2 regions of the Stenotrophomonas maltophilia complex sp. Om-AH-Sm3 genome follow, and region 2 is predicted to be linked to the other one. Evidence: predicted binding sites of a transcription regulator. Region 2 holds the regulator's gene; the other holds the start of a gene.
The links. The regulator FliA, encoded in region 2, starts transcription of late flagellar genes. The targets are predictions, from matches to a motif close to TAAAGTTTNNCNNNCNNNGGCCGATAA.

Region 1 (14,418 bases), on a different contig from region 2:
CGGCTGGTCGAACTCCACCGGCTGGCCGTTCTCGCCGAGGATGGCGACGATGGTGCCGGACGTGTCGGCTTCGATCGGGTTGAACATCTTCATCGCTTCGATGATGGCCAGGGTTTCGCCTTCCTTGACCTGCTGGCCCACGGTGACGAAGGCCGGCTTGTCCGGGGCGGACGAGGCATAGAAGGTGCCGACCATCGGCGAGCGCAGCACGTGGCCTTCCGGCAGCGCCGGGCCCGGCTTGGCGGTGCCGCCGGTGGAGGCTTCGGTCGGCGACTGCATCGGCATCGCCTGCGCCGCCGGCGCCGCCGGGGCGGCGTACACCGGAGCAGCGACCGGTGCGGCATAACCAGCGACCGGAGCGCGCGACAGGCGCACCGACTCTTCGCCTTCCTTGATTTCGATTTCAGCCAGGTTCGACTCTTCCAGCAGGTCGATCAGCTTCTTGATTTTGCGCAGATCCATGAGGGCCTCTTTGGTTTCTATCTAGGTGAGGAGAGCGCCGTGGGCGCCCGGGTCGACAATCAGGTGGCGGATACGCGCAGCAGCGCCGCGTCCATCGCGTAGCGGTAGCTGTCGGCACCGAAGCCACACACCACGCCCACCGCCTTGTCGCTGAAGAAGCTGTGCTGGCGGAAGGGTTCGCGGGTATGCGGGTTGGACAGGTGGATTTCGATGAACGGCACCGCCACCGCCGCCAGCGCATCGCGCAGGGCCACCGAGGTGTGGGTGAAGGCGGCGGGGTTGATCAGGATGAAAGCGGTTCCGTCGTTGCGCGCAGCCTGCACGCGGTCGACCAGCACATGCTCGGCGTTGGACTGCAGGCTCTCTACGGCGTGCCCGGCGGCCGAGGCCTGGGCAACCAGGGCCCGGTCGATGTCGGCCAGCGTGGTGTGGCCGTAGACCTCCGGCTCGCGGGTGCCGAGCAGGTTGAGGTTGGGGCCGTGCAGGACCAGCAGCTTCGCCATGGGATCCGGAAGACGGGAAAGGGCGGCAGTCTGGCGGAACCGGCGGATGCTGTCCAGTTCGGCGAAGTTTGCAGCGTTTCAATCGACCGTTTGAAATCTGCGGAAGCGCTTGCGGCCCTATGCGGGGCGGCGGATCAAGGCGCGCTGAATGCCTTGCGGGCGGGGGATGGATGCACGTAGGCCGACGATGGCGGCAAGGGCCACGCCGGTCGATCCGCGCCAAGCGCGGGCGACGGGGCCGGCGGTCAGTAGATCCACGCCATGCGTGGATGAAGGAAGTTCCATATGCAGCAAGCTACGTACGCACCGAAGGGCAGGCCCCGGTTGCGCAGCAAGCTACGCACCCACCGGAAAGGCGGGTCAGGTCTCCAGCGGCACCGTCGGCACCACGTTCGGGAACACCTCTTCCAGCGGTTCCGGCTGCCCGGGCTTCGGCGCCGGCCAGTTGTAGGCATTGACCGGCTGCGCGCGGTTCACCCACAACGCGTAATACAGATGATCGGCGCGGCCGTCCCCGGTGTTGGGATGGATCAGGATGGTCAGGCCCAGGCTGTTGAGCTGCAGCCAGGGCACCAGCACGGGGAGCAGGTCGTTGGTGAAGCCGAAATAGAACGAGGGCGTGACATGCGGCCCACGCGGCTCAAGGTTCCAGTTGCCCAGCTCCACCGGGAATCGCTCGGCGGCCCAGCGCCGTAGCAGCGCGGCCTTTTCGAAGCTGTCCTCATCGAAGTAGACGTGAGCGTGGTAGCTCTTGATGTCGGTGTAGGCGCGCGGGCGCGTCGGAAGCGTGGCCTCGCCGGGACGCACGCTGGCCGGGCGCGGGGTAGGCTCGCTGGCCGTGGCCTGGCCCCAGGGGCTGCGGCCTTCCGGTGCTGGCGGCACGATGGCCCGGAAGCCGGGGCGGCCAGGCTCGGTGGTGTTCACCGCGTCGTTGCCGCGCGGTGCTGCGGCGGCGGTCGAGGCACTGGCCAGGCCGCCAGCGGCCAGACCCGCCGAAGCGATCAGGCGTCGGCGTGCGGGCGAGAGCAGGTCGGCCCAGTGGGTGTCATCGTCGCCGGCATCGATCAGGGTCTGCGGGTCCGGGTGCATCTGGGGCTCCGTGGGGCACTGTGTGGCAGGCAAGCACGCTCGGGCAGCGTGCACGGTGGTGTCCAATAAGCAGCCGGCATCACCTCATGCACGTTGGCCCACGCCGTGATTGAGTGCCGCCGCGGGGCGGGCTAGGGTGCAGGTCCGCCGCCCGGGAACCCGCCATGACCTCGCTTGATGCCGACACCCAGCGCAAGCGCGCGCGTTTCCGCCAGCTGCATGCGCGCGGTTGTTTCGTGCTGCCCAATCCGTGGGACGTGGGCAGCGCCCGCTACCTGCAGCGGCAGGGCTTCCAGGCACTGGCCACGACCAGTGCCGGCTGCGCCTGGAGTGAAGGGCGACCGGATGGGGCGGTTTCGCTGCAGGCCACACTGGAACATCTGCGGCTGATGGCGGCCGCGACACCGCTGCCGTTGAACGCCGATTTCGGTGATGGCTTCGGCGCCACGCCACAGGCAGTGGGCGAGGCGGTGGCGGCGGCCATCGACACCGGTATCGCGGCGCTGTCGATCGAGGACGCCAGCGGCGTGGCCGATGCGCCGCTGCGGCCGATCGGGCAGGCGGTCGAGCGACTGTGTGCAGCACGTGCGGCCATCGACCGCGCGGGGGGCGATGTGCTGCTGGTCGCGCGGGCCGAGAATTTCTTCGTTGGCGTGCCGGATCTGGAGGACACCCTGCAGCGCCTGCGCGCCTATGCCGAGGCCGGCGCCGATGTGCTGTATGCACCGGGCATCAGCACGCGCGCACAGATCAGCGCGGTGGTTGCCGCTGCGGGGGCGAAGCCGGTGAACCTGCTGGTGGGTGGACCGACACCGCTGAGCCTGCAGGACATCGCCGCACTCGGCGTGCGACGGGTCAGCCTGGGCGGTGCGCTGGCGCGAGCTGCGTGGGGTGGGTTGATGCAGGCGACCCAGCCGATCGTGCAGGACGGACGCTTCGATGGCCTGCAGCAGGCGGCTTCGGGCGCGGCGTTGAACGCGCTGTTCCGCTGACACACACCCAGGCCTGCAATGGATCCAGCCCGGGCGTGGATGGACGCGCGCCTGCGACTACAGCGCTTCCATCCCACCCCTGGGCAGCGTCACGCCCGGCTCCAGTGCCGGCAGCAGTTGCCGCAGCAGTGCCGGGTTGTCCAGCATCGCCGCGCCGTCCAGATAGCGCCATTGCGTTGTACCGACGCGTCGCACAGCAACCATGAATGACGTGCTGCGCATCGGCGCTTCGCGCACGCGCAGCAGTGACTGGCGCGGTACGAAGCAGACTTCCTCGTCACCGGCCGCATAGGTGCGGCCCGGCACGCCTGCCTCGTCGCTGATGATGGTGACGCCGGCCTTGCGCAGCGCCTTCACCGTGTCGCGGGTCGCCCGCGCATAGGCCTCGTCGCCACCGGCCAGCTGCTTCAGGCTGGGATGGGTACGCGCGATGATCAGCTCGGTATCGCCACGGGCGAAGGCGCCCATCATCGCCTGCACCTCCTTGCGCAATGCGGCCGAGTCTTCCGGACTGAGTTCACCGGCCAGCGCGGGCGTAACGTCCATTGCCATCGGCAGGGCCAGCAGAAGGGCAAGCAGATACCGGTGCATCGTCGGGCAGCTCAGCGGGAACCGCCGCACTATACGTTGGACGCGAAAACAGCGTCCCATCGGTGGCGCTGGTTTCCCCGGAATCGATACTTACCATTGGTAGGTATTGATGTCTGGAGATCCCCATGCACAGCCTCATTGTCATCGCCCACCCTGAGCCCGGTTCACTGACCCACGCGATGGCGCGTCGCATCGGTGATGCCATTGCCGCGGCCGACACCGGCAACACCGTGGCCTATGCCGACCTGATGGCCGAAGGCTTCGATCCGCGCTTCAACCCGCAGGACCAGGCGTTGTTCCGCAGCACCGGCGCGGTACCCGCCGATGTCGCTGCCGAGCACGCGAGGCTGGATGCCACCGATACGCTGGTGCTGGTGTTCCCGTTGTACTGGTGGTCGTTCCCGGCGCTGCTGAAAGGCTGGATCGACCGTGTGTTCACCAACGACTGGGCCTACGCGCAGGACGCGCAGGGCAGGCTGGTGAAGAAGCTGCAGCGCCTGAATGTGCATCTGGTGGCGCTGGGCGGCGCCGACGCAGCCATGGTCGAACGTCGTGGCTACGACGCGGCAATGAGGACGCAGATCGACATGGGCATCTTCGACTATTGCGGCGCACGCGTGCTGTCGTCCGACCTGCTGTTGGACGCCGATACCGGTGCCGCTGAAGCGCATCTGCAGACCGCGCTGGCGATCGGCCGTAAAATCGGTGTTCCGATGCGCTGATCGCCGTGCTCCGCCGATGCCCGCCAACGCCACCCCCACGCGCCGCCGAATGACCCGGGAGCAACGCACCCGCCAGTTGCTGGATGTGGCCTGGGCACTGGTTCGCGGAGAAGGTACCGGAGCGTTGACGCTGGGGCGGCTGGCCGAGGCGGCGGGCGTGACCAAGCCTGTGGCCTACGATCACTTCGTGACCCGCAATGGCTTGCTGGCGGCGCTCTACGATGACTATGACGGACGCCAGACCGTGGTCTTCCACGAGCGCATCGGCCGCGCCCGGGCGCAACTGGTCGATCGGGCGGCGGCCATCGCCTCCGGCTACATCGACTGCGTCCTCAGCCAGGGCAGCGAAGTGCAAGGCATCCTCGCCGCGCTGGTGGGGGCGCCGGAACTGTATGAGGTGCGACGGCGCTACCAGCAGGATTTCATCGACAACTGCCAGGTCTGGCTGGGCCCGTTCGCAACCGGCGGCACGGTGTCGCTGGCGGGGCGCTGGGCCATCCTCGGTGCGGCTGAAGCCCTTTCAGAGGGTGTTGTTGCCGGCGCGTTGGACAAGGCCGGTGCCGTGGCCGAGCTGCAGCGGCTGATCGTGGCGACGGTCAAGCGGCGCTGAGCCGCACGAGCGGTCAGCCGCCGGCCAGAGCGGCGAATCCCGCGGCCAGCCGGTCGCGCACCAGCGCGTCGCGCGCGTCGCGGCTTGCAGAGCCCAGCACCACGGTGATCAGCCGTACCGGCTGGTCCCGCCCGGGTACTGGCCGGCACGCGGTGGCGGCCAGGCAGAAGCCTGCGGCCTGGGTGTAGCCGGTCTTCAAGCCGTCCACGCCGTCTTCGCCGAGCAGGGCGTTCTGGTTGTTGCGGTTGAAGCTGCCATGGGCGAACGCGCGCTGCGCGGTGATCGCCAGGATCTGCGGATGGTCATTCAGCAGGCAGGCGGCGAGTACGGCCATGTCGCGCGCGCTGGAGGCATGGTGCGGTGTGGTGATGCCCGACACGCTGGCAAAACAGGTGCTGCCCAGCCCGAGCTGGCGTGCGTGCCGGTTCATGCGTTCCAGGAATGCCGCCTGCGATCCGTCCAGGTGGCGCGCGATCGCCAATGCAGCGTCATTGCCGGAAACCACCATCAACCCTTCCAGCAGGCGCGCCAGGGAAATTGTCTCGCCGGGCACCAGGCCCATGCGCGTTTCATCGTCGGCGACCGCATGCACGTCGTCGACGGCGATGGGGACTTCGTCGTCCCACGAACGCCCGCGCTCTTCCACACATTCGTAAGCCGCATAGGCGGTCATCAGCTTGGTCAGCGAAGCCGGTTGCCTGGCGATGTCCGCGTTGTACTGGTGAATCACCGCAAAGGTGGCCGCTTCCAGAGTGATGGACGAGGCCGGTAGGGGGGCAGGTGCAGCAGAGGGCATGGCGGCGGTGATGACAGCGACAGCCAGCAAGGATAGTCCGCAGCGGCATGAAGCCGCACTGCCCAAGCGCCGCAGTGCACACGGTAACGCCCGGTTGCGCCCGGGCTGTTGACGAGGCAGCCTGCGCACATGCAATCGGATATCCGCATCGACGGTCGTGTCTTTGCCTATGTCTTCCCCTGTGCGTGGGAAGACTACGCGAAGATCGGCTTTTCACGTGATCCGCTCGGACGCATCAGCGCATTGCACCGGCGCTGGTTCGAGCTCTTCGACCTCGACGCCGGTGCACTGGTGGAAGCGGAAAGCGAGCGCGATGCGCGGGATCTGGAGCTGCAGCTGCGTTCGCCGTTCAAGGCGCACCGCGCACCGGCGCCGATGACGGTCCAGGACAAGGCCGGAGGCCACACCGAGTGGGTACGTGGTGCCAACCAGGCGTTGTTGCTCGCGGTTGATGCGTTGGGCGAACAGGGCTATCGCTGTTTCCCGCTGAAGGCATGGCTGCGGGCTGCGCTGCGCGTGCGCATGGACCGGCTGCACGACTGGGCGGCGGTGCAGCTTCCGGAAGAGGAAGGCCTGCGGATGCCGGGCGGCCCCGGCGAGGGTGTGCTGCGGGACACCCTCGACGGTTGTCGGGCATTGGATATCGATCCAATGCCGTGGCTGCCTGAACACGTCCAACGCTGGTATGCAGGTTGAAGAGCGTTCAACGGGTTCGCGGCCGCTGAACCGGCGTGGCCGGTTGCGGCGCGCGCGGCGGAGCCGGTGTGGACGGGCCGGCCAGCTGGCGTGCCAGCTCGGCGCTGGCCACGTGGCCGTGCAGGAACAACAAACCGCCGAAGATGTTCATGAGCGCGCCTCCACTTGAGTGGATTGCACGATACGGGCAGCATGAAGCGGCAAGAAGCGACATTTCCGCAAGCGTGACGTGAGAGGATTTCAAGCCTGATGTCCCGTGCTCCGCTCCATGCCCTGCAGGGCTTCGTGGCTGCCGCCCGGCTGGGCAACCTGTCGCGTGCGGCAGCGTCGATGAACCTGACCGTCAGCGCGCTCAGCCATCAGATGCGGCAACTGGAAGAGCGGCTCGGGCAGCCGCTGCTGATCCGCCAGCCGCGGGGTGTCTCGCTCACCCTGGAGGGACAGCGCCTGCTCGACCAGGTGGGGCCGCACCTGGATGCGATCAACGAAGCCTTCCAGCCCTATGCGGCGCGTGCCGAGCACGTACTGACGATCAGCGCGGTGCCGTCGATGGCGTCGGCGTGGCTGGTACCGCGCCTGGGTCATTTCGTGGCTGAGCACCCACAGATCGAGATCAACCTGCAGTCGAGCGAGCGCCTGGTCGATTTCGAGCGGCAGCGCCAGTTCGACGCCGCGCTGCGTCTGGGCAGCGGGCAATGGCCGGGCCTGGTGGTGGAACCGTTGTTCGATGAATGGCTGCTGCCGATGGCCAGCCCGGCGCTGATCGAACGCATGGGAGGGATCGAGCGCGTGCCGCTGAACCAGTGGCCGCTGCTGGGTGATCCGGACGGCGCCTGGGGCGCGTGGTTTGCATTGAGTGGGCAGAGTGCGCCGGCGCGGTTCGTGGCAGTGCTGGATGATTCGGAGGCGCACCATCGCGCCGCTCTGGACGGCGTGGGCGTGGCCCTCGGCCGAGTGACGCGGGCGAGGCTGCTGCTCGACTCCGGCCAGCTGGTCGCACTGTCCAGCCAGCGCCTGAAGACGGCGTGGCCGCATTGGTTGGTGTACCCGCAGCGCTCGGCCAGCCATCGCGGCTTCCTCGCCTTTCGCGACTGGTTGCACGCGCAGGCTGCTGAGCATGTGCGACACATGGCAGACGCGCATCCGTAGCGTCGCGGCATGCTCGACCATCGCATCTGCATCTGTAGAGTCGGGCCACGCTCGACTGCGCTTGCGGAGGGCGAGTCGAGCATGGCTCGACTCCAAACTCATCGCACCAGCGTGACCGCCTGCCCGCCACGCGCGAACGCTTCCTCCAGCAACGGGCCCGCCTTGATCGCTTCCACTTCCTCGAACAGCGCCCGCAGTGCATCGGCGGGGCGCGAGGCCGGCGCCGCGACCGCCTGCTGGATCACGGTGAAACGGTCGGCCAGCACCCGATGGCCGGGATGTGCCTTCGCCCAGGCCGCCAGCGGCTGGCGCACGCCGGCCGCGGCATCCAGGCGCTGCTGATCGAACAGGGTGATGGCCGCCGCCGACGTCTCGGCTCGCTCGATCATCGCGTGGCGCAGTTCACGGCTGAGAAACAGGTCGTAGGCTGCACCGCGGCCCACCGCGATGCGCAGCCCCTCGCGGTCGAGGTCGGCCACCTGCTGCGCAGGGCTGTCCTCGCGCACCAGGTAGGTGCCTTCGATCTCCACATAGGGGGGCGCTGAAGGCGATGCGGTCGGCACGCGCCGGATCGATCGCCAGGAAGGCCAGATCCCAGGCATCTTCGGCGGCCGCGGCAACCACCGAGGCTGCGGCGTCGTGGCAGGTGAAGCGGGCCTGCACGCCCATCCGTTGCGCCAACGCGGTCGCCAGTTCCAGTGATGGACCGCGCGGTGAGCGCGCATCGCCCTGTGCCAGCACAGGGTTGCCCAGGTTGATCGCCACGCGCAGGAAGCCGTGCGGTGCCAGGGTACGTCGATGGTCGGACAGGGACATGCAGGACTCCGCGCTGAGGGCGCTCCCAGCATGCCATTGCTGCCCTGCAAGGGGGTACCAGTGTCCGGTTATGCTGCGGGCATGAACCCCATCCTGCACGTCGAAATACCGGCCAGTGATCTGGGCCGGGCCATCACGTTCTACCAGCGGTGGCTGCAGGTGGCGGTGGACGAACCCATGGTGCTGCACGACTGCCGGATGGCCTACCTGCCGTTTTCCGATGAGGCCGCCGGTGCCAGCATGGCGCTGGTGCGGGGGGCCGACTATCTGCCCTCCGTCCACGGTGCGCGCATCTACATCGGCGTCGATGACCTGGAGGTGAGCCTGGAGCGTACACTGCAAGCGGGCGCTGCGCTGCGCTTCGGACCGGCCGACGCGGGCGACTGGCGCGTGGCCGAGATCTTCGACAGTGAAGGCAACCGTATCGCGCTGCAGGCGCGCGCGGTTGCGTAGAGCCGAGCCCATGCTCGGCTGCTGTTGACCCAGCAGCCCAAGCTCAGCCGAGCATGGGCTCGGCGCTACAAGGTTGCGGCGCGTGAGCGCTGCAGCCAGTTGTTGATCGCCGGGTCCAGTCGCGGGTCGTCCGGCAGCTGCATGCCGAAGCGCTGTTGCAGCACGGCACGCACATCACCCACATCATGCAGCGGGCGCTTCTCCGGTGCCTGCCCGGGGCAGTACTCGGTGTAGTTGCCGCTGCCGATCGTGCGGCGCCAGTCCGGCCCGGTCAGCGATGCGCGCAGCTGGCCGGGGAAGCTGGAATCGGGATGGGTGCACACGTACCAGTTGCCCACCACGTTGTCGATTGGTGCCGGCGCCTGCAGGTCGAACCGATACATCGCCCGCCAGCCATCGTGGGACTCGGCCGACAGCACGAAATCACCGTTGCCAGGCAGTCGGCGCAGCAGGTAGCGCTCGTGCGGCGTGGCCTGTGGCTGCGGATCATGCAGGCGCAGCGGCACGGTCGGGGTCAGGCTGCCGAAACCGGCATCCACCAGCCAGTCATCGCCGTCCACCTGCACGCGCAGCAGCAGGTGGGTGCGTGCGGTCAGTTCGCCGTCCTGGGCGGCCAGCAGCACGCGCGCGCTCAACGGCTGTGCATCGAAGCCCAGCGCCTGCAGCAGTGCCAGCAGGCCGCCGTTGAGTTCGAAGCAGTAGCCGCCACGACGGTCGTCGAGCAGCTTGCGCTGCACGCTGTCCAGGTCGATCGGTACTGCATCGCGCAGCAGGCAGCTGAGGGTTTCGAACGGCAGCAGTGCGTTGTGGCGCTGCTGCAGCAGGGTCAGGCCCGCCAGCGTCAGCGGTGGCGGTGCATCCAGCTGCAGGCGTTGCAGGTAGCGGGGGACATCGAGCGTCGTCATGCGCGCGCCGGGCGGGGGAGGGAGATCTACTGTGCTCCCCCAACCGGGGTTGAGGTCAAGCATTGCGCGGGTGTCATCCCCCTGTCGCCTGTGCCGGGTACAAAGGCCGCGTCCGCCAGCAATCGGTGGGAGTGGACCAGGAGCGCCCTAAAGTTGTCCTGAGTCAGGCCGATACAGATGCGTCTTTCCGCCTGGAGTCTGTCATGTCGGCCGTTGTCCCCCACCTCCGGTCCCTGCGCACGCGCCTTGCTGCGTTGCACTCGGCGTCCCCTGGGCTGCTGCGCTGGCTGCAGCCACATCGGCTCAGCGTGGCCAACAAGCTCAAGGCCACACTGTGGATCTGCGGCCTGGGCCTGGTGGCGATCGCTGCTGTCTACGCCTGGACTGGCCATGCCAACGCACTGGCTGCGCGCAGCCAGGCCAGCTACCAGCGCGGCAGCGATCTGGCTGCCAGCCTGTCCACGCGGGTGGCCGAAGCGCGTCGCCTGCAGGCCCAGTATGCACGCAGTTTCGATGATGCCGACCGCGCGCAGCTGTTGGCCACGCAGAAGGCGTTGCAGACCGATCTGCAGGCGCTGCGCGCGATGCCGATGGATGCTGGCCGGCGCAAGGCTCTGCAGGCGCTGACCGAAGCCGCCGACGCGTTCTCGCAGGGTGTGGCCGCCCTGTTCGAACGGGTCGACGAGATGGGCCGTGGTGATGCCGGCCTCGCTGCGCAGCTGCAGCAGTCCGCCGACACTCTGCAGGCGCAGGTGGATGTGCAGCAACGGCCCGCGCTGGCGCTGTCCCTGCAGAAGATGCGAAGGCAGGAGGCACTGCTGCTGCTCGACGGTGATTCCACCCACGCCGACCGCGCCAGCGAGGAGAAGCTGCCGTTCGACCTCGCGCTGGCGGGCCTGCCTGCGGATGTGCAGGACACCCTGCGCACCGGGATGGAGGCGTATCAGGCCGCATTGCTGGGGTATGCCGCTGCCCGTGTCGGCCTGGATGTGGAAGCGCAGTCGCTGCTGGGTGCCGCTGCGGACGTAGCGCCTGCACTGGCCGCATTCCAGCGGGCGCAGGTGGCGGCGCTGGCCAGGGCGCAGGCACGCCAGCAGGCCGGCGCGCGCACCATGAGCGTGCTGTTCGCACTGACCCTGCTGCTGGTGGCCGGCGTGCTGATCACCAGCCTGATGCTGGTGCTGCGTGCGGTGCGCCGGCCGATCCAGGACACCCTGCGCTTCGCCAGCGACATCGCCGACGACCGCCTCGACACCACCCTGCGCGTCTACAACGCCAACGACGAGATCGGCCAACTGGCCCAGCGCCTGGTCGACATGCAGCAGCGCCTGCGCGCGCGCATCGAGATCGAGCGTGCGGTGGCCCGCGGCAACACCCGCGTGCGCCAGGCATTGGATAGCGCGCAGACCGGCCTGATGGTGATCGATGCGGAAGGGCACGTCGCCTACGCCAACCCGGCATTGCTGCAGCTGCTTGAACTGACGAACGAAGCGCTGGTGGGCAGCGACGCGGTACGCCTGCATCCGGCGTTGGCCAGCCTGGCCGGCGTACGCCAGCGCGAGGAGCGCGAGATCGGCCATGCCGGCGTGCGCTACCAGCTGATCGCCAATGCCATCACCGACGAAGGGCATTTCCTCGGCGTGGCAGTGGAGTGGCGCAGCCGCGCGCTGGAAACGCTGCTGGAAACCGAAGTGGCAGCACTGGTCGACGCCGCCGCACATGGCGACCTGCACGGCCGCATCGCGCTGGAGGGAAAACAGGGCTTCGTGCGCACGTTGTCGACCAGCATCAACCGCCTGCTGGCGACCTTCGAGACCAACCTCGGCGATCTGCAGGCGCTTCTGGCGGCGCTGGCCCGTGGTGACCTCAGCGTGCGCATGGAAGGTGAGCTGCAGGGCGTGTTCGCACGCATGCGCGACGATGCCAACGCCACGGTCGCGCAACTGGGCCGCATCGTCACCCGCATCCAGCAGGCGACGTCCAGCCTCGACACCGGTGTGGGTGAGATCGTTGCCGGTCACCATGATCTGTCGCAGCGTACCGAACAGCAGGCGGCCAACCTGGAAGAGACGGCAGCGTCGATGCACGAGTTGACCGACACCGTTGGCCGCAATGCCGATGCCGCGGGTCGCGCCGATGCCCTGGTGCAGGGGGCGGCCGCGGTGGCCCAGCGCGGTGGCGAGGCCGTCGGCCAGGTGGTCGCAACCATGCATGGCATCAGCGAGGCCTCGCGGCGGATCGGCGACATCACCCAGCTGATCGATGGCATCGCTTTCCAGACCAACATCCTCGCGCTGAATGCCGCGGTGGAAGCTGCGCGCGCAGGTGAGCAGGGCCGCAGCTTCGCCGTGGTGGCTGCGGAAGTGCGCCTGCTGGCCCAGCGCAGTGCCGAAGCGGCCAAGCAGATCAAAGGACTGATCGAGGATTCGGTGGCGCGTGTTGGCCAGGGCAACCAGCAGGCCGAGCAGGCGGGCATCACGATGGGCGAGATCGTTGGCAGCGTGCAGCAGCTGGCCGAGCTGCTGGCCGGTATCCGCAGTGCATCGCAGGACCAGCATGCCGGCATCGCGCAGGTGAAGCAGACCATCGTGCAGATGGAAGCCAGCACCCAGTGCAACGCCAGCCTGGTGGAAGAGGCTGGTGCCTCCACCGCGCAGATGCAGGCGCAGGTACACGCGCTGGCCGAAGCGGTGGGCGCGTTCCAGTTGCAGTCGATGCCACAGGCGCGCGCTGCGGCCTGATCCTGCTCCGGTAGTGCCGGCCGGCGGCCGGTACTACCCTTGTGGCTCAATACACGTCGCGACGGTAGCGCCCGGTCTCCAGCAGCGTTTCCACTGCTTCATCACCCAGTGCTTCGCGCAGCACCTGGTCCACACCTTCGGCCATGCCCAGCAGCGAACCGCAGACGTGGATGACCGCACCGCGCTGCATCCAGTCGCGCAGGGCATCGGCTGCCGCACGCAGGCGATCCTGCACATAGCCGCCCTTACCATCGCGCGAGAACGCCAGGTCCACCCGCGCGAGATGGCCATCGCCCTGCCACGCTTCGATCTCATCGGCGAACAGGAAGTCGTGCGCGCGCTGGCGTTCGCCGAACAGCAGCCAGTGCCCGTGCTCACCTGCATGCGCGGCTTCGCGCAGCAGGCTGCGCAGGCCCGCGATGCCGGTGCCATTGCCGATCAGCACCATTGGCGCACCGCCAACGCGATGGAAACCGGGGTTGCGGTGCACACGGGCCACGATGCTGGCACCGACAGGCGCATGCAGCGACAGCCAGCCCGAACCCAGGCCGGTGCGTCCGGTTTCGTCATGGACCAGCCGTACCACCAGTTCGACGGCACCGTCATCCGTACAGGATGCGATGGAGTACTCGCGCCCCGGCAGCAGTGGCAGCCCTGCCAGCCAGAGGCAGGCATCCTGCACCGCCAGCGCAGCATCGGCATCGGGCAGCTCGCGCTCGCTGGCCAGCGCCAACAGCGTGCGCGGCTGGCCGTCAATCAGCAGCGGCTGCTGGGGATCCAGCCCATGTGCCTTCAGCACCGCAACGGCGTGCCGCGCGTTGTGGCGGGGCGCGATGTGCAGGATGTCGCCCGCCTGCCACTGCACATCGGCCGGTGGCGCAAGACGGATGTGCCAGATGGCGCCGCCCACGCTGCCTGGATTGAGGCGGTCACGGCCGAGCAGGCGCCACTCGTGCATCTGCGTCGCGGTCGGCAACACGCTGTCATCGGTGGCGATGCCGGTCAGCGCGCCGAGATGTTGCTGCCACTGGCGCAGCGCCGGTATCGCAGCGGCATCGACATCGATGCGCTCGAACAGCGCACGTGCCCCGTTGCCCAGCAGCCAGCCATCGAATTGGCGGCCAAAGCCGCAGTAATGCGGGTACTGGCGGTCACCCAGGGCGAGCAGGCCGAACTGCAGGCCCGACAGATCCGGCGCTTGTGCCAGCAGCCGTCGCGCAGCGCCCCGCGCCGCATCCGGAGGTTCGCCATCACCAAAGGTGCTCAGCACGAACAATGCCTGTGCGGTGCGTGCCAGCCGCGCGGCATCGACGCGGGCCAGCGGCAGAACCTGCACTGCATGGCCGGATGCTTGCAGCTGCGCGGCAGCGCGCCATGCGAGTTGTTCGCCCAGTCCGCTCTGGCTGGCATGCACCACCAGCCACGGCGTGCCATCGCCATCTGCAGGTGTTGCTGGTAGCGACTTGCGCAGCCCGCGCGCAGCGCGCTGGCTGCTGCGCCGGTCCAGGTACAGCAGCCAGCCAGTGATGAAGAACAGGCTCATGCCCAGGCTGCTGAGCATCACCACCACCCGCCCGGGCATGCCGAAGTAACTGCCCGAGTGCAATGCGAACACGCTGGTGGCCAGCTGTCCTCCGGTGCCCTGGCGCGCGTAGGGGCGTGAATCGAGGATGGCCCCGCTGGCCGGATCCAGCTGCAGCAGATCGTGCGCGCGGTCATGCCGCCCACCGCGCTGCGACGGGTCACCGGCCATCACGCGCACATTCAGTACCTGCCCCGGTTTCTCCGGCAGACGCAGGTCGATGTAGCCGGTGCGCACGCCGGGCAGCGCATACAGCGTGGCTTCGATGCGCTCCAGGTCCAGGGCGGCGTCGGCGGCGACCTTGTGTTTGG
Region 2 (14,418 bases):
TCCATGCCGACGCCGCGCCCGGACAGGTCGGTGACCGCATCGGCGGTGGAGAAGCCAGGCTGGAAGATCAGGTCCCAGACCTGCGAATCGGTCGGGTTGTCCGGCACGGCCAGGCCGCGTTCGTGGGCCTTGGCGAGGATCTTGGCGCGGTCCAGGCCACGGCCATCGTCGCTGACTTCGATGACGATATGGCCGCCTTGATGCGAGGCCGCCAGCGTGATCGTGCCGGTCTCATCCTTGCCTGCACCGCGACGTACGTCGGGCATTTCCAGGCCGTGGTCGATCGAGTTGCGCACCAGGTGCACCAGCGGATCGGCGATCTTTTCGATCAGGCCCTTGTCCAGTTCGGTGCCTTCGCCGACGGTGCGCAGGCGCACCTGCTTGCCGAGGCGGCTGGACAGGTCGCGGACCAGGCGCGGGAAGCGGCGGAACACCGCATCAACTGGCAGCATGCGCACGCCGATCACCGCTTCCTGCAGGTCGCGGGTGTTGCGTTCAAGCTGGTCCAGCCCGGCGAACAGGCTCTCGGCGTGGACCGGGTCCAGTGCATGCGAGACCTGCTTGAGCATGGCCTGGGTGATGACCAGTTCGCCAACCAGGTTGATCAGCGCATCGACCTTGTCGACGCTGACGCGGATCGAGGTTTCCGCTTCCTGGCTGGCACCACCGTTGGCAGCAGGCGTGGCAGGTGCAGACGGGGCCGCTGCGACCGGAGCGGGAGCCGCTGCGGCCGGCGCCTGGGTGGCCAGGCTCGGCGGCGCGGCGGGACGGATGTCCAGCTCGCAATCGTCCAGCACCCAGGCGAAGGTGTCTTCGATCTTGCTGCGCGGCACCTTGCCAACCAGGCCCAGGTCCCACGCAAGATGCGCTTCGAGCGGATCAAGCTGGGCGAAGCCCGGCAGGCGCTCCATGCGCGCGGCGACCTGCAGCGAACCGAGGTGTTCCAGTTCGCGGATGATGCGAAGCGGATCGTTGCCGCTCATGAACAGCGACGGCGCCGGAGTGAAACCGATCTGCCAGGCTTCCGGCGTATCGTCCACCTTGGCTGCGGCGGCCGCCGGGGCGCTCGCTGCGGCCTGGCCGGAAAGAACCGCTTCCAGGCGCGCTTTCACCGCAGCGACTGCGGCGGGATCTGCGGCTTGGCCGTGTTCGGCTTCGCGCAGCAGGGCGCGCAGCACGTCCACCGAGGACAGCATGGCGTCGACGGCGTGGCCTTCCAGGGCCCGCTTGCCGGCGCGCAGCTCATCGAGCAGCGTTTCCAGCACATGGGTCAGGCCGGCGATCGCGTCGAAGCCGAAGGTGCCGGCGCCGCCCTTGATCGAGTGGGCGGCGCGGAATACCGAATTGATGATCTCCGCGTCCTGCTGCCCCGATTCCAGGGCCAGCAGGCCAGCCTCCATCGCATCGAGGCCTTCGCGGCTCTCCTCGAAGAAGGTGGCGTGGAAGCGTTGCAGGTCCATGCTCATGGCAGTGGTGATCCGGAAGCGAAGAGGGGGAGCGGCGCCGGGCGATCAGCCCAGCACTTTCTGCACGGTGGCGACCAGCTGTTCGGGATTGAACGGCTTGACCAGCCAGCCGGTGGCACCGGCGGCCTTGCCTTCGGACTTCTTGTCGGCGGCCGATTCGGTGGTCAGCATCAGCAGCGGGGTGAACTTGTAGTCCGGCAGCTGGCGCAGTTCGCGGATCAGCGCGATGCCGTCCATGTTCGGCATGTTGACGTCGGTCACCACCGCATTGAAGCGCTGGCCCTTGGCACGACCGAGCGCGACTGCGCCGTCTTCAGCTTCTTCGACGGCAAAACCGGCCGAGGTGAGGGCGAAGGACACCATCTGGCGCATCGACGCCGAATCGTCCACCACCAAGATACGTGCGCTCATGCAGCGTTCTCCACAGATTTCAGGTTGTCATGGGTTACGTCCAGGCCCAGGGCCTGGGTGACGCCCAGCAGGCGCGCGGCGTCACTGAAGGTTGCAGTGCAACCGTGGAAGCCGGTGCCCAGGCCTGCCTCGCGGCGGGCCTGCACGAACGCACACAGCACCTGCACGGCGGCCGTGTGGATGCGGGCGACCTGGCTGGCATCCAGGGTCAGCTCGCCAGCCTGGTCCACGAGTGGGGCGAGGCGGTTCTTGAGCTCGGTAGTGCTCTCGATGCCGAGATCCCCACCCAGTTCGACAGTGCTCATCGTTGCTCCGGACAAACGGTTCCGTGATCCATAACGGCACCCCGGTGGGGTTCTTTAGAAGAATCGACGCGGTACGTCGATGCGGTCGCTGCTTAAAAGGGGACGGAGGGAATTAAGTCGCAATCGACCTGGCTCTACTGCAGCTCCCTCGGCAACGGCGACCGCGCAGTGGGGACGTAAGGTGTTGATCCAACGGATCAACTCCTTGCGTCCCCGACAGGCACCGCTTCGGCGCAAAGCGCCGAGCCACTTGCGACTTAATCCCCTCCGTCCCCTTTTTCTTGGCGGCTCAGCTCAACAGTCGGGTGGCGTCGAGCAGGATCATCGGCCGCTGGCTGACCCGGGCCACGCCGCGGAACAGGTCGTTTGAGATCTGGCAGATGCGCGCGGTATCGGGCGGTTCGATCTGCGAATCGGTGAGGTTGGCGACATCTTCGACCGCTGACACGCGCAGGCCGATGGTCTCGCCGTCCTCCTCCAGGACCACGATGCGGGTCTGTGCGTCGTCTTCGGCGGCCGCGGCGCCAAGGTGCAGGCCCAGATCCATCACCGGTACCACCTGGCCGCGCAGGTTCATGATGCCGAGCATGGCCGCTGCAGTGCCACGCAGTGGCAGCAGCGGCACCGGCAGCACCACTTCCTGCACCTTCAGCAGTTCCAGCGCATAGGCCTGGGTGCCGCAGCGAAGGCGCAGCCAGCGCGAAGTGCGTTCGCCGGCGCGTCGGTTCTGCGGATGCGGGCTGCGAGCCGGTTGGTGGGCCTGCGCCTGCAGCTCCTGCCAGGTGCCGGGACGGTTGCCTGCCGGGGCATCGACGGCGGCGCGCGGCGGCGGAGTGGCGGTGCGCGCGGCCGGGGCTGCAGGTGCAACCGTCGGGGCCACCGGAGCTGCGACCACGGCGGGCGGTGGCGTGGCTACGTCTTCGCCACCGGCGGCCGCTTCGAACGCGGCCTGCAGGCCGGGGCTGTCGGTGTGGGCGAGGCGATGGCTGTCGGCCGGATCGGTCTCGTAGATCACCTCGTCCGGCAGGTCGTCCCAGGTAGGTTCCGGACCGGCGTTCGCAACGACGGCGGGTGCCGGCGCGGTCTCGTGGATGACCTCCTCAGGCAGGTCATCCCAGGTCGGCTCGCGTTCGGAAACCGCTTCTCCCGCCGGACCCTGCCCAGCGCTACCGGAAGCGGCAGCGCTCTCGAAGGCCGCTTCCAGTGCTGCGTCGTCCCGGCTTTGCGCGGCGGCGACGGATTCTGTTTCGTAGATCACCTCGGCGGGCAGGTCATCCCAGGTGGGTTCGCGCGTGGGTGGTGCGGCGCTCTCGAAGGCGGCTTCCAGCGCAGCGCTGTCCCCGCTCGGCGTGGCGGCGATGGTTTCGGTTTCGTAGATCACTTCGGCCGGCAGGTCGTCCCAGGTCGGTTCGCGTTCGGCGACTGCTTCGATCGCCGGGCCTTGCCCGGCGCCTGCGGGCGGCAGCACGGCAGGCGGCGGCGCGACCATCGCTTCGCCCAGCAGTTCGTCCAGGTAATCGTCGAGGATGCCGGTGCTGTTCATGCGGCCTGCTCCAGGGCGCGGGCATCCTCGCCGAGGATCCAGTTCAAGGCGCGCCGGTAGGCGGCCAGGCCACGGCCCGGGTAGTCCTCGCCGGCGCTCGGCAGGGTCAGCCCGGCGGCGTTGCTGATGCGGGTATCGATCGGAATGGCGTCTTCCCACACGCGGCTGCCATGGCGGTCCTGCATGGTGCGCAGCGACTCGTTGCCGGCGCGGGTGCGTCGGTCGAACAGGGTCGGCAGGATCGAGATCGGCAGCGGGCGGCGGCGCGAACGCTCGACCATCTCGCCGGTGCGGACCATGCCATCCAGGCCGTGCAGGGCCAAGGGCTCGGCCTGGGTCGGGATGATCAGGCGATCGGCGGCAGCCAGTGCGTTGATCATCAGCAGGCCGAGGGTGGGTGCGCAGTCCAGCAGGATGTAGTCGTGCTGGCCCTGGTGGCGCGCCAGCGCGTTCTGCAGGGCCAGGCCGAGGCCGGGCTGGTTGGCGCTGCGGCGTTCCAGCGTGGCCAGCGCCGACTGTGCGCAGACGTAGTCCAGGCCATGGATGTTGCTGGCATGGCACAGGCTGGACAGGTCCGCTGGCGGTGTGCCGAACAATTCCAGTACGCCGGCCGGCGGCGGGTCCACCGGCACGCCGAAGGCGCGGCTGAGCGAGGCATGCGGATCGAGGTCGATCAGCAGCACGCGATGGCCGAGCGCGGCCAGGCCGCGGCCGAGGGCGAGGGTGGTGGTGGTCTTGCCGACTCCGCCCTTCTGGTTGGCGACTGCCCAGATGCGCATCGGATTACTCCTTCATTGCCGGGGGAACGGCGGCGCCGACGCGGCTGCCAGCCGGCACCGGCGGCAACTTCACCGGTGCGATGGGGGAGGTGGGGGCGCTGGCCGGAGTTGCGTCGGCCTGTTCGGTGACGGTGCTGTCGGTGGCGCCGGTGGCTGCGTTCAGGCGTTGGCCGAGCGGATCCACCGAGTGCGACGTGTCGGCCAGGATGATGACCATCACCCGGCGGTTGCGGTTGCGGCCCTGCGCGCTGTCGTTCTCTTCGCGCGGGCGGAACTGGCCATAGCCGACCATCGCCAGCCGCGACGGCTGCACGCCCTGGTCGGCGAACAGGTGCACTACGCTGGCTGCGCGCCCGGCCGACAGTTCCCAGTTCGACGGGAAAGTGGCGGTGGCGATCGGCACGTTGTCGGTGTGGCCTTCCACGCGCACGCTGTTGGGCACGTCGCGCAGCACCTCGGCCAGGCTGGCCAGCGTCTGCCGCGCATGCACGTCCAGCGCGGCCGAGCCGGTGGGGAACAGGATGTCGCTGTTGATCTCGACTTCGATCCACAGTTCGGTGCGGCGCACGCTGATCATGCCGCGGTCGATCAGCGGCGCCAGTGCGGCGGTGAGGCGATCGGCAATCGTGTTGAGCTGGCGCTCGGCACGGGCGATCTGCTCCTGGTTGTGCACCGACACCGGCATGCGCATCTGCGAGGCCATCGACGGCAGCAGGGTCGGGTCGTGCGAGGGCGCCGGCGCGGAGGGACCGATCTTGGTGCCGGACTTGATCACCGAGGGGCTGTCCCAGCCGCCGCCCTGCACCTGCTTGTTGCCCACCTGCACCGGGTTGATGGTGCGCGGTGCGCCACCGAAGGCATCGGTCAGCGCGTCGGCCATGATCCGGTACTTGCCCTCGTTCACCGAGGAGATCGCGTACATGACCACGAAGAAGGCGAGCAGCAGCGTCATCAGGTCGGCATAGGGGATCGCCCATGCTTCGTGGTTGGCGTGCTCTTCGTGGTGCTTGCGGCGGGCCATGTCAGTGCAGGAAGCCGGAGAGGTTGGTTTCGATGTTGCGCGGGTTCTCGCCCTGGGCGATCGAGATCAGGCCTTCGATGACCATCTCGCGGTCGCGCGTGTTGTGCGAGATCACACTCTTGAGCTTGGCGGCGATCGGCAGGAACAGCAGGTTGGCCGAAGCGATGCCGTAGATGGTGGCGGTGAACGCGGCGGCGATGCCGTGGCCGAGCTTGCTCGGGTCGGCCAGGTTCTTCATCACCGCGATCAGGCCCAGCACGGCACCGATGATGCCGAGCGTCGGTGCATAGATGCCCATCGCCTCGAACACCTTGGCGCCGGCCTGGTCCTGGTGCTCCTGGCTGCCCAGTTCGATTTCCAGCATGTGCCGCATGGATTCGGGCTCGACGCCGTCCACCAGTAGCTGCAGACCCTTGCGCAGGAACGGGTCCTGCTGTGCTTCCACCTGCGATTCCAGGCCCAGCAGGCCCTGGCGGCGGGCGATGTTGCTCCACTCGACGATCTGCTGGATCAGCTCGCGGCGGGCGCTGTGCGGTGGACGCACGACCCAGCGCACGATGCTGAACGCGTGCTTGAACACCGCCGGCGAGGTGTGCAGCAGGATCGCGGCGACGGTGCCGACGATGACGATCACGAACGCCGCAGGCGACCACAGCGACGCCAGGCCGGCGCCCTTGAGGATGCTGCCGCCGACCAGCGAGGCCAGGGCGAGAAAGAGTCCAATGAGGCTGAGTCTATCCATGGATCCGGTATCGGCTTGTATGAATGGGACTTGAGACACCGGTACGGGCTACTGGTGCGACTTCACGGTTTTACGGCTTCAGCAAGCGGGTCAGTCGTGCGGGCTGCGCAGGCCGTCCACATCCAGGATCAGCGCCATGCGACCATCGCCGATCAGGGTTGCACCTGCGTAACCGCGCAGGCCGCGCAGGGCTTTCGGCAGTGGCTTGATGACCACTTCCTCGCGCCCACGGACCTGGTCCACGACCAGGCCGAAGCGCGCTTCGCCGGCCTGCAGCACCACGATCGTCAGCAGTGTCGACGCGGCGGGCGTCACATCCAGCCACTGGCGCAGATCGACCAGTGGCAGCGTGTGCGAACGGCGGTCGAGCACGGCGCGGCCATCGAACCAGCCCAGCGAGGTGCGCGGTGCGTGCAGCACTTCCATCACGCGCGCCAGCGGCAGCGCATAGACGTCTTCGCCGGCCTGCACCAGCAGGGTCGGCAGGATTGCCAGGGTGAGCGGCACGCGGATCAGGAAGCGGCTGCCGCGGCCCAGCTCCGACTGGATCTGGATCTGGCCACTCAGTTCGCGGATGCGCGACTGCACCACGTCCATGCCAACGCCGCGGCCGGAGATATCCGTGACCTGCTGCTTGGTCGAGAAGCCGGGCAGGAACACCAGGTGCAGGCACTCCTCGCTGCTCAGGCGGGCGGCGGCCTCCGGATCGATCAGGCCCTTCTCGCGTGCCTTCGCGCGCAGCTTTTCCGGGTCGATGCCGGCGCCATCGTCCTGCACCTCGATGCTGACGTAGTCACCTTCCTGCTGCGCCGACAACCGCACATGGCCCATCCGCGGCTTGCCCTGTGCTTCGCGCAGGTCGGGCATTTCCACGCCATGGTCGATGGCGTTGCGGACCAGGTGCACCAGCGGGTCGGCCAGCGCTTCGACCAGGTTGCGGTCGAGCTCGGTCTCGGCGCCGATCAGCTCCAGGTCCACTTCCTTCTTCAGCGAGCGGGCAACGTCTCGGGCGACCTTGGGGAAGCGCGAGAAGACCTTGCCTACCGGCTGCATGCGGGTACGCATCACCGCCGACTGCAGGCGCGCGGTGGCGATGTCCAGGGTGGACACGGCGCGGTCCAGTTCCTCGTCGCGCAGGCGCGCACGCAGGGTCTTGAGCCGGTTGCGTGACAGCACCAGTTCGCCGATCAGATTGACGATCGCGTCCAGGCGCTTGGTGTCCACGCGCACGGTGTGTTCGGCCTCGGCCAGCGGCTTGGCGGCCGGCTTGGTCGCCGCTGCAGGTGCCGGTGCGGCCGGTGCGGCCAGTGGGCGTGGTGCCGCGATCGGTGCGGGCGCTGCCGCAGCGATGGGCTTGGCGCCGGGTGCGGCGCCACCGTGCAGCTGGTCGAGCAGGGCTTCGAACTCGTCTTCGCTGATCAGGCCGTCGTCGGCCTTCCTTGCCGGCGCCACCGCAGTCGGTGCGTTGCCGCCGTGCAGCTGGTCGAGCAGGGCCTCGAACTCGTCGTCGGTGATCAGGTCGCTGCCACCCGCAGCGGGAGCTGCTGCGGCGGCGGGTGCAGCCACGGCACCGCCATGCATGTCGAACTGGGCGATCAGCTCCGGCGGCGCATAGCCCGGCTCGGTGCCGGAGGAAACTGCATCCAGCATCGCTTGCAGGTAGTCCAGCGATTGCTGGGCGGCATCGAAGTGATGGGCCTGCAGCACGGCCTGGCCCGCGCGCGCGATGCCCAGCGCTTCTTCGGCGGCGTGGCACAACTCGACCATGGCGGTGACGCCGAGGAAGCCGGCGCCGCCCTTGAGCGTGTGGTAGCCCCGGAACACCGCGTTGAGTTGCTCGGTGTCCTGTGGTGCCTGCTCCAGCGACACCAGCTGTTCGCCCAGGCGATCCAGGATTTCCTGCGCCTCGATGATGAAATCGGCAGTGATGTCGTCGGATACCGCGCTCATGCTTACAGCCCCAGGTCCGACAGCAGGTCGTCGGCGTCGTTCTGCGAGACCGCGTGGCGGTCCAGTCCCTTCAGTGCCGGCCCGGCCAGTTCCGGATCGGTGCGATGCTGTTCCGGCGGCAGGCCGAGCGCACCGAAGCCCTCATGCACACGGCGGACGATGCCGACCACGCGACGGATGATCTGCCCCGTCAGGTCCTGGTAGCTCTGGGTCAGGGCGATCTCGGTGAGGTTGTGGCGGATGCGCTCGAGCTGTGCATCCTGGCCCGGCTGCAGGCCTTCGGCGCGCAGCTGTTCGGTCAGGCTGCGGCATTCCTCGGCCAGGTCCAGGGTGCGGTGCGTCGCCTGTTCGGTCATCGCCACCACGTGGTCCAGGCGTGCGCAGGCATCGTCCAGTTCGCCGGCCTCGCTGGGCACGGTCGGCAGTTCACCCAGGGCCTGCCCGAGCTCGCGGGCCAGCCGCGAGAGGCCGCTCATCATCGGCTGCGTGCGCAGCGCGACCAGTCCGTCGATGCGTTGCCGCCAGGCGGTTTCGTCACCGGACTCCAGTGCGTCCAGTGCTTCCTGCAGGCGCAGGGCGAGGGCATTCTTGTCGACCGTGGTATCCATCAGGCACTGGCCGCCAGGCGTTCGAAGATCTTGCCGAGCTTCTCTTCCAGCGTCTGCGCGGTGAACGGCTTGATGATGTAGCCGTTCACGCCGTTCTGGGCCGCTTCGATGATCTGCTCGCGCTTGGCTTCGGCGGTGACCATCAGCACCGGCAGGGTCTTCAGCTTGGCGTCGGCACGGATCGCCTTGAGCAGCTCGATGCCGGTCATGACCGGCATGTTCCAGTCGGTGACCACGAAATCGAACGGCTGGCTCTGCAGCAGCGACAGCGCGGCATGCCCGTCCTCGGCTTCGGCGGTGTTGGTGAAGCCCAGATCGCCCAGCAGGTTCTTGACGATGCGACGCATGGTCGAGAAGTCGTCGACGATCAGGATGCGCATGTTCTTGTTCAAAGCAGAGTTCCTTTGTTGTTCATTCCGGGCGGCCGGGGGCAGCTGCCTCGGGGATGTTCATTCTTCGAGGCCGGCGTCGACGGCCTCGAATACCTTCAGCCGGCCGCGCAGGCGCAGCACGGCCTGGCCGTGGATCTGGCAGACCCGCGACTCGCTCACGCCGAGCACCGCGCCGATCTCCTTCAGGTTGAGTTCCTGCTCGTAGTAGAGCGAGAGCACCAGCTGTTCGCGCTCGGGCAGATGGCCGATGGCCTTGCCCAGCTCGCGGCCGAACTCGCTGCGCTCCAGCACCTGCTGCGGGGTCGGGCCACCCTGTGCGACCGTGTCCAGCTCGCCCTGGTCCTCAATGCGCGACTCCAGGCTCAGCACCTGGCCACGCGCGGCGTCTTCCATCAGGCGCAGGTATTCGGGCAGTGGCATCTCCATCGCGGCGGCCACTTCGGTGGCGCTGGCGGCGCGGCCGCTGCTCTGTTCCAGGCGGCGGATGGTGGCCGCAGCATCGCGTGCACGGCGGTGCACCGAGCGCGGCACCCAGTCGCCACGGCGGATCTCGTCGATCATCGAGCCACGGATACGGATCGAGGCATAGGTCTCGAACGAGGCGCCCTGGTCGGCGTCGTAGCTGCGCGAAGCCTCGATCAGGCCCATCATGCCAGCCTGGATCAGGTCGTCGACTTCGACGCTGGCCGGCAGGCGCGCGGCCAGATGGTGGGCGATGCGCCGCACCAGGTCCGAGTGCTGGGCGATGACCTCGTTGGCCGCCGAGCGCTGGACTTCCCTGTACTGGGCCGCGCCCTTCATGCCGCCACCCCGCGCTGCTTGAGGATGCGTTCGAGGAAGAACTCGACGCCGCCGCGTGGTTCGGTCGGCGCCTGCCAGCGGGCCGTGCGGCGCGCGATCTCGGTGATCGCCAGTGCGGACGGGCTGGACGGGTAGGCCTTCACCACCGGCTGCTGGCGCTGCACCGACAGGCGCAGCCAGTCATCCTGCGGCACGCAGCCCAGGTAGTTCAGCGAAACATCGGCGAGGAACTTCTCGCAGACGCGGGTCAGCTTCTCGTACAGCACGCGGCCCTCATTGGGGTCGCGTACCATGTTGGCCACCACCTGGATGCGGTCCACGCCCCGTTCACGCGAGAGCACCTTGATCAGCGCGTAGGCGTCGGTGATTGAAGCCGGCTCGTCACAGACCACGACCACGGTGTCCTGCGCGGCCTGGCAGAAGGTCAGCACGCCGTCGGTGATGCCCGCGGCGGTGTCCACCACCATGATGTCCAGCTCGCGCTCCAGCTCGGAGAACACGTTGACTAGGCCGACGTGCTCGGCCGGGGCCAGCTCGGCCATGTGCCGGCGGCCGGACGCGGCCGGGACCACCAGCACGCCGTTCGGGCCTTCGACGATGACATCGTCCAGCGAGCAGCGGCCGGCAACCAGGTCGGCCAGCGTAAAGGTGGGGTTCAAGCCCAGGATCACGTCGATGTTGGCCAGGCCGAGGTCGGCGTCCAGCAGCAGCGTGCGCTTGCCCATGCCGGCCAGCGCCACGGCCAGGTTGGCCGACACGTTGGTCTTGCCCACGCCGCCCTTGCCGCCGGTCACGGCGATGGTGCGCACAGGGCCGAGCGGCTCGCTGCGGGTGGCCGACAGCGGGAAGGTCTTGGTCAGCTTGGCGTACTCACGCGACGGCATGGTTCAACTCCGGGTTGCAGGGCATATCGGCCGCTCGGCGCAAATCTTCAAGGCGAAGTACGAGATTGGCCGCACTTGCCCGGTGCAGGTCGTCCGGAACGTCCTGGCCATCGGTCACCCAGGTGATCGGCAGGGCATGGTCCACGGCCACCGACAGGGCGTTGCCGAAGCGGCCGGTTTCGTCCAGCTTGCTCAGCACCAGGCCCTGCAGGTTGGCGGCACCGAAGCGGCGGACCACCTCGTCCATGTCGCCGAAGCTGGTGTTGGCCGGCAGCACCAGCAGGGTGCGCACCTGGCGGGCGGCGCGCAGCCACTGCAGCTGGGCGGCCAGCGCGCGGTCGCGCGGGCCCAGCCCGGCGGTGTCGATCAGTACCAGCTTGTAGTCCTTCAGGCGTTCCAGCAGCTGGTCCAGGTCGGTGCCGCTGTTGGCCTCGTGGACGGCGATGCCGAGCTGCCTGCCATAGCCATACAGCTGCTCGCGGGCGCCGATGCGGGTGGTGTCGGTGGTGACCAGGGCGACGTCACGCGGCGCGTGCTTCTCGGCGAAGCGCGAGGCCAGCTTGGCGATGGTGGTGGTCTTGCCGGCGCCGGTCGGGCCTACCAGCGCGATCACGCCGCCTTCCTCCAGCGGGTCGACCGGGGCGATCGGCAGCTTGCGCGAGATCAGCCCCAGCATCAGGCCGCGGCCTCGGTGCGCCTCAGTCTCCAGCGGAATCTGCATGGCGACGTCGCGGGCCAGGCCAGCATCGAAGCCGTACTCGTCCATCAGGTCCAGCGCGGTGGCGCGCACCGGGCAGCCGCGCAGGCGCTCGTCGGTGAAGCGGTTCATTTCGCGCTCGATCACCTGGCGCATGCCGGCCACTTCCTGGCGCAGCTGGCGGATCTCGGCGTCGTCCTGGGCGACCACGGTCAGGACCGGGGCTGGGGCGAGCGTCGGCGTCGGCGCGGTTTCGACGGTGGCATCGGCCAGCGCCGGTTCGCTTGCCGCGACCTCCGGCTGCGTTTCGGACAGGGCTGCGGTCGGCAGCGGCGGCGGCTGCACGGCCGGGGCCGCGCTTTCGTGATGCGCCTCGTGCGGCGGGTCGATCTGGAAGCGGGCGCGGTTGGCCGGAGTGGCGCTGGCGGGTGCCGGTGCGACGATGGCTTCGGCGAACGGGGCGAAGATCTGGTCCGGCAGCGCCGGCTCATTGACGGCGGCGCGTGCCAGCGTGGCGGCGAAGCCGGTGCTGCCGCGGGTCGGCACGATCTCGTCGGCGCTGTCCAGGGTGCGGCCGGTAGCGCCCACCGCTGCACGGGCGAGGGCGGCCACCGCCGAGGTGGTCGCGGCAATCGGTTCCGGTGCCGGGGTGCTGCTGCGGCGGCGGGTGACGGCGGCGATCACCGCGTCGGCGGCGGTGCGCGGCTTGGGGGCCGGCGGCGGTGCGACATCACGGCGCGAGGCTTCCAGCGCACGCTGCACCGCGCTCTCGTCGTAGTTGGCGGCGGCGACGATCTCGATGCCTTCCTCGATCCGGCGGTTGGACAGGATCACGGCGTCAGGACCATGTTCCTTGCGCACCAGGTTCATGGCCGAGCGCATGTCGGCGGCGACGAATCGTTTGATTTTCATGCTGTGGTCACGGGGCGAAGACGGCGGGGTGGCGGTCGGGGAACTCGGGTGGTCGGTGGTCTGCACGGTGCGGGTTCCCCTTGGTGTCTGTCAGTTGCGTTGGTTCGAAAGTGGTGTCTGTTTTCTGGCGCATCGGCGGGCGGGCGTCAGCTGATCGTTCCGACCAGCTTCAGGCGCTTGTCCTCCGGCACCTCGCTGTAGGCCAGGACCGACAGCGACGGAACGCTGTGGCGGACCAGGCGGGCCAGCGCGGCGCGCACCGGGCCAGGTACCAGCACGACCGCGGGCTCGTTGCGGGCTTCCTGCTTGCTGACACATTCGGCCAGGCTCTGGTGCAGTCGCTCAGCGAGTCCGGGTTCCAGCGCGGCGCCGTTGCCCTGCGTGGACTCCTGCAAGACACGTTCCAATTGCGGGTTGAGGGTGAACACCGGCAGCTCCGCCGACATTCCGGCGATCTCCTGCACGATGAAGCGGCCCAGTGCGGTGCGCACCGCGGCGGTCAGCACGGCCGGGTCCTGGCTGGCGGGCGCATGTTCGACCAGCGCTTCGGCGATCTTGCGCAGCTGGCGGATCGGAATGCGCTCCACCAGCAGGTTCTGCAGCACGCGCACCACCGCCGACAGCGGCAGCGCCTTGGGCGTCAGATCTTCGACGAGCTTGGGCGCGCTCTTGGCCAGGTTGGCCAGCAGGTGCTGCACTTCTTCGTGGCCGAGCAGTTCCGGCGCGTGTTCGCGGATCAAGTGCGACAGATGGGTGGCGACCACGGTGGCCGGGTCGACCACCGTGTAGCCCAGCGTTTCGGCCTGGGCGCGCTGGTGCGGCTGGATCCAGGTGGCATCCAGGCCGAACGCGGGATCCTTGCCGGCAATGCCCTCCAGTGCGCCCAGCGCGCTGCCTGGATCCAGGGCCAGCTCGCGGTCGGGGTGGATCTCGGCGGTGGCCACCGGTACGCCGTGCACCAGCACGCGGTAGCCGTTGGCGGGCAATTCCAGGTTGTCGCGGATGTGCACCGACGGGATCAGGAAGCCGACATCCTGGGTCAGCTTGCGACGCACACCCTTGATGCGCGCCATCAGTTCGCCGCCCTGGTTGCTGTCCACCAGCGGAATCAGCCGATAGCCGACCTCCAGGCCCAGCGGATCGACCGGGCGCAGTTCGTCCCAGCTCAGTTCGGCGGTGGGGGCCGCGGCGGCCGGGCGGCCGAGCGCAGTGAGCGTGGCGGCATCGGTGCCACTGCCTGTCGCATCGGCAGCCGGTGCCTTGGTCTTGCGATACAGCTTCCAGGCGATGAAGCCAAGGATCGAGGCCAGCGTCAGGAAAGCGACGTTGGGCATGCCCGGCACCAGGCCCACCAGGCCGATGATGCCGGCGGTGATCGCCAGCGCCCGGTACTGGCCGAACACCTGCCCGGTCATGGCCTGGGCCATGTCCTGCGAGCGCGAGGCGCGGGTGACCAGCATCGCCACCGCGCTGGAGACCAGCAGCGCCGGCAGCTGTGCCACCAGGCCGTCACCGATCGACAGCAGGGTATAGGTGGCGGCGGCTTCGCCGAACGGCATGCCATGCTGCAGCACGCCCACGGCCAGGCCGCCGAGCATGTTGATGAACAGGATCAGGATGCCGGCGATGGCGTCGCCGCGGATGAACTTGCTGGCACCGTCCATCGCACCGTAGAAGTCGGCTTCCTCGCGGACTTCCTCGCGGCGCAGCTTGGCTTCTTCACGCGTCAGCAAACCGGCGTTGAGGTCGGCGTCGATCGCCATCTGCTTGCCGGGCATCGCGTCCAGGATGAAGCGCGCGGTCACTTCCGAGACGCGGCCGGCGCCCTTGGTGATGACCACGAAGTTGATGATGGTCAGGATCGCGAACACCACGATGCCGACCGCGTAGTTGCCGCCGATCACGAA

Region 1: a site for FliA is predicted at 9,933-9,959, ahead of AC10QF_RS02895 (methyl-accepting chemotaxis protein). Genes of this name have one in related genera too.

Annotation. Positions count from the first base shown of each region.
Region 1 is NZ_JBYBLQ010000002.1:47,252-61,669, reverse strand. It holds gene accB (acetyl-CoA carboxylase biotin carboxyl carrier protein) at 1-462, opposite strand, end outside; gene aroQ (type II 3-dehydroquinate dehydratase) at 522-965, opposite strand; gene AC10QF_RS02955 (DOPA 4,5-dioxygenase family protein) at 1,326-2,054, opposite strand; gene AC10QF_RS02950 (isocitrate lyase/PEP mutase family protein) at 2,219-3,046, shown strand; gene AC10QF_RS02945 (hypothetical protein) at 3,104-3,637, opposite strand; gene AC10QF_RS02940 (NAD(P)H-dependent oxidoreductase) at 3,763-4,359, shown strand; gene AC10QF_RS02935 (TetR/AcrR family transcriptional regulator) at 4,376-4,969, shown strand; gene AC10QF_RS02930 (D-alanyl-D-alanine carboxypeptidase family protein) at 4,983-5,765, opposite strand; gene AC10QF_RS02925 (GIY-YIG nuclease family protein) at 5,895-6,461, shown strand; gene AC10QF_RS02920 (hypothetical protein) at 6,469-6,612, opposite strand; gene AC10QF_RS02915 (LysR substrate-binding domain-containing protein) at 6,711-7,610, shown strand; partial or broken gene AC10QF_RS02910 (transporter substrate-binding domain-containing protein) at 7,709-8,426, opposite strand; gene AC10QF_RS02905 (VOC family protein) at 8,508-8,879, shown strand; gene AC10QF_RS02900 (arylamine N-acetyltransferase family protein) at 8,945-9,784, opposite strand; gene AC10QF_RS02895 (methyl-accepting chemotaxis protein) at 9,988-12,525, shown strand; gene AC10QF_RS02890 (PepSY domain-containing protein) at 12,572-14,418, opposite strand, start outside.
Region 2 is NZ_JBYBLQ010000003.1:341,615-356,032, reverse strand. It holds gene AC10QF_RS06245 (chemotaxis protein CheA) at 1-1,466, opposite strand, end outside; gene AC10QF_RS06240 (response regulator) at 1,512-1,877, opposite strand; gene AC10QF_RS06235 (STAS domain-containing protein) at 1,874-2,182, opposite strand; gene AC10QF_RS06230 (chemotaxis protein CheW) at 2,472-3,725, opposite strand; gene AC10QF_RS06225 (ParA family protein) at 3,722-4,504, opposite strand; gene motD (flagellar motor protein MotD) at 4,509-5,525, opposite strand; gene AC10QF_RS06215 (flagellar motor protein) at 5,527-6,267, opposite strand; gene AC10QF_RS06210 (chemotaxis protein CheA) at 6,358-8,217, opposite strand; gene AC10QF_RS06205 (protein phosphatase CheZ) at 8,220-8,825, opposite strand; gene cheY (chemotaxis response regulator CheY) at 8,825-9,217, opposite strand; gene AC10QF_RS06195 (RNA polymerase sigma factor FliA) at 9,275-10,018, opposite strand; gene AC10QF_RS06190 (MinD/ParA family ATP-binding protein) at 10,015-10,902, opposite strand; gene flhF (flagellar biosynthesis GTPase FlhF) at 10,889-12,511, opposite strand; gene flhA (flagellar biosynthesis protein FlhA) at 12,658-14,418, opposite strand, start outside.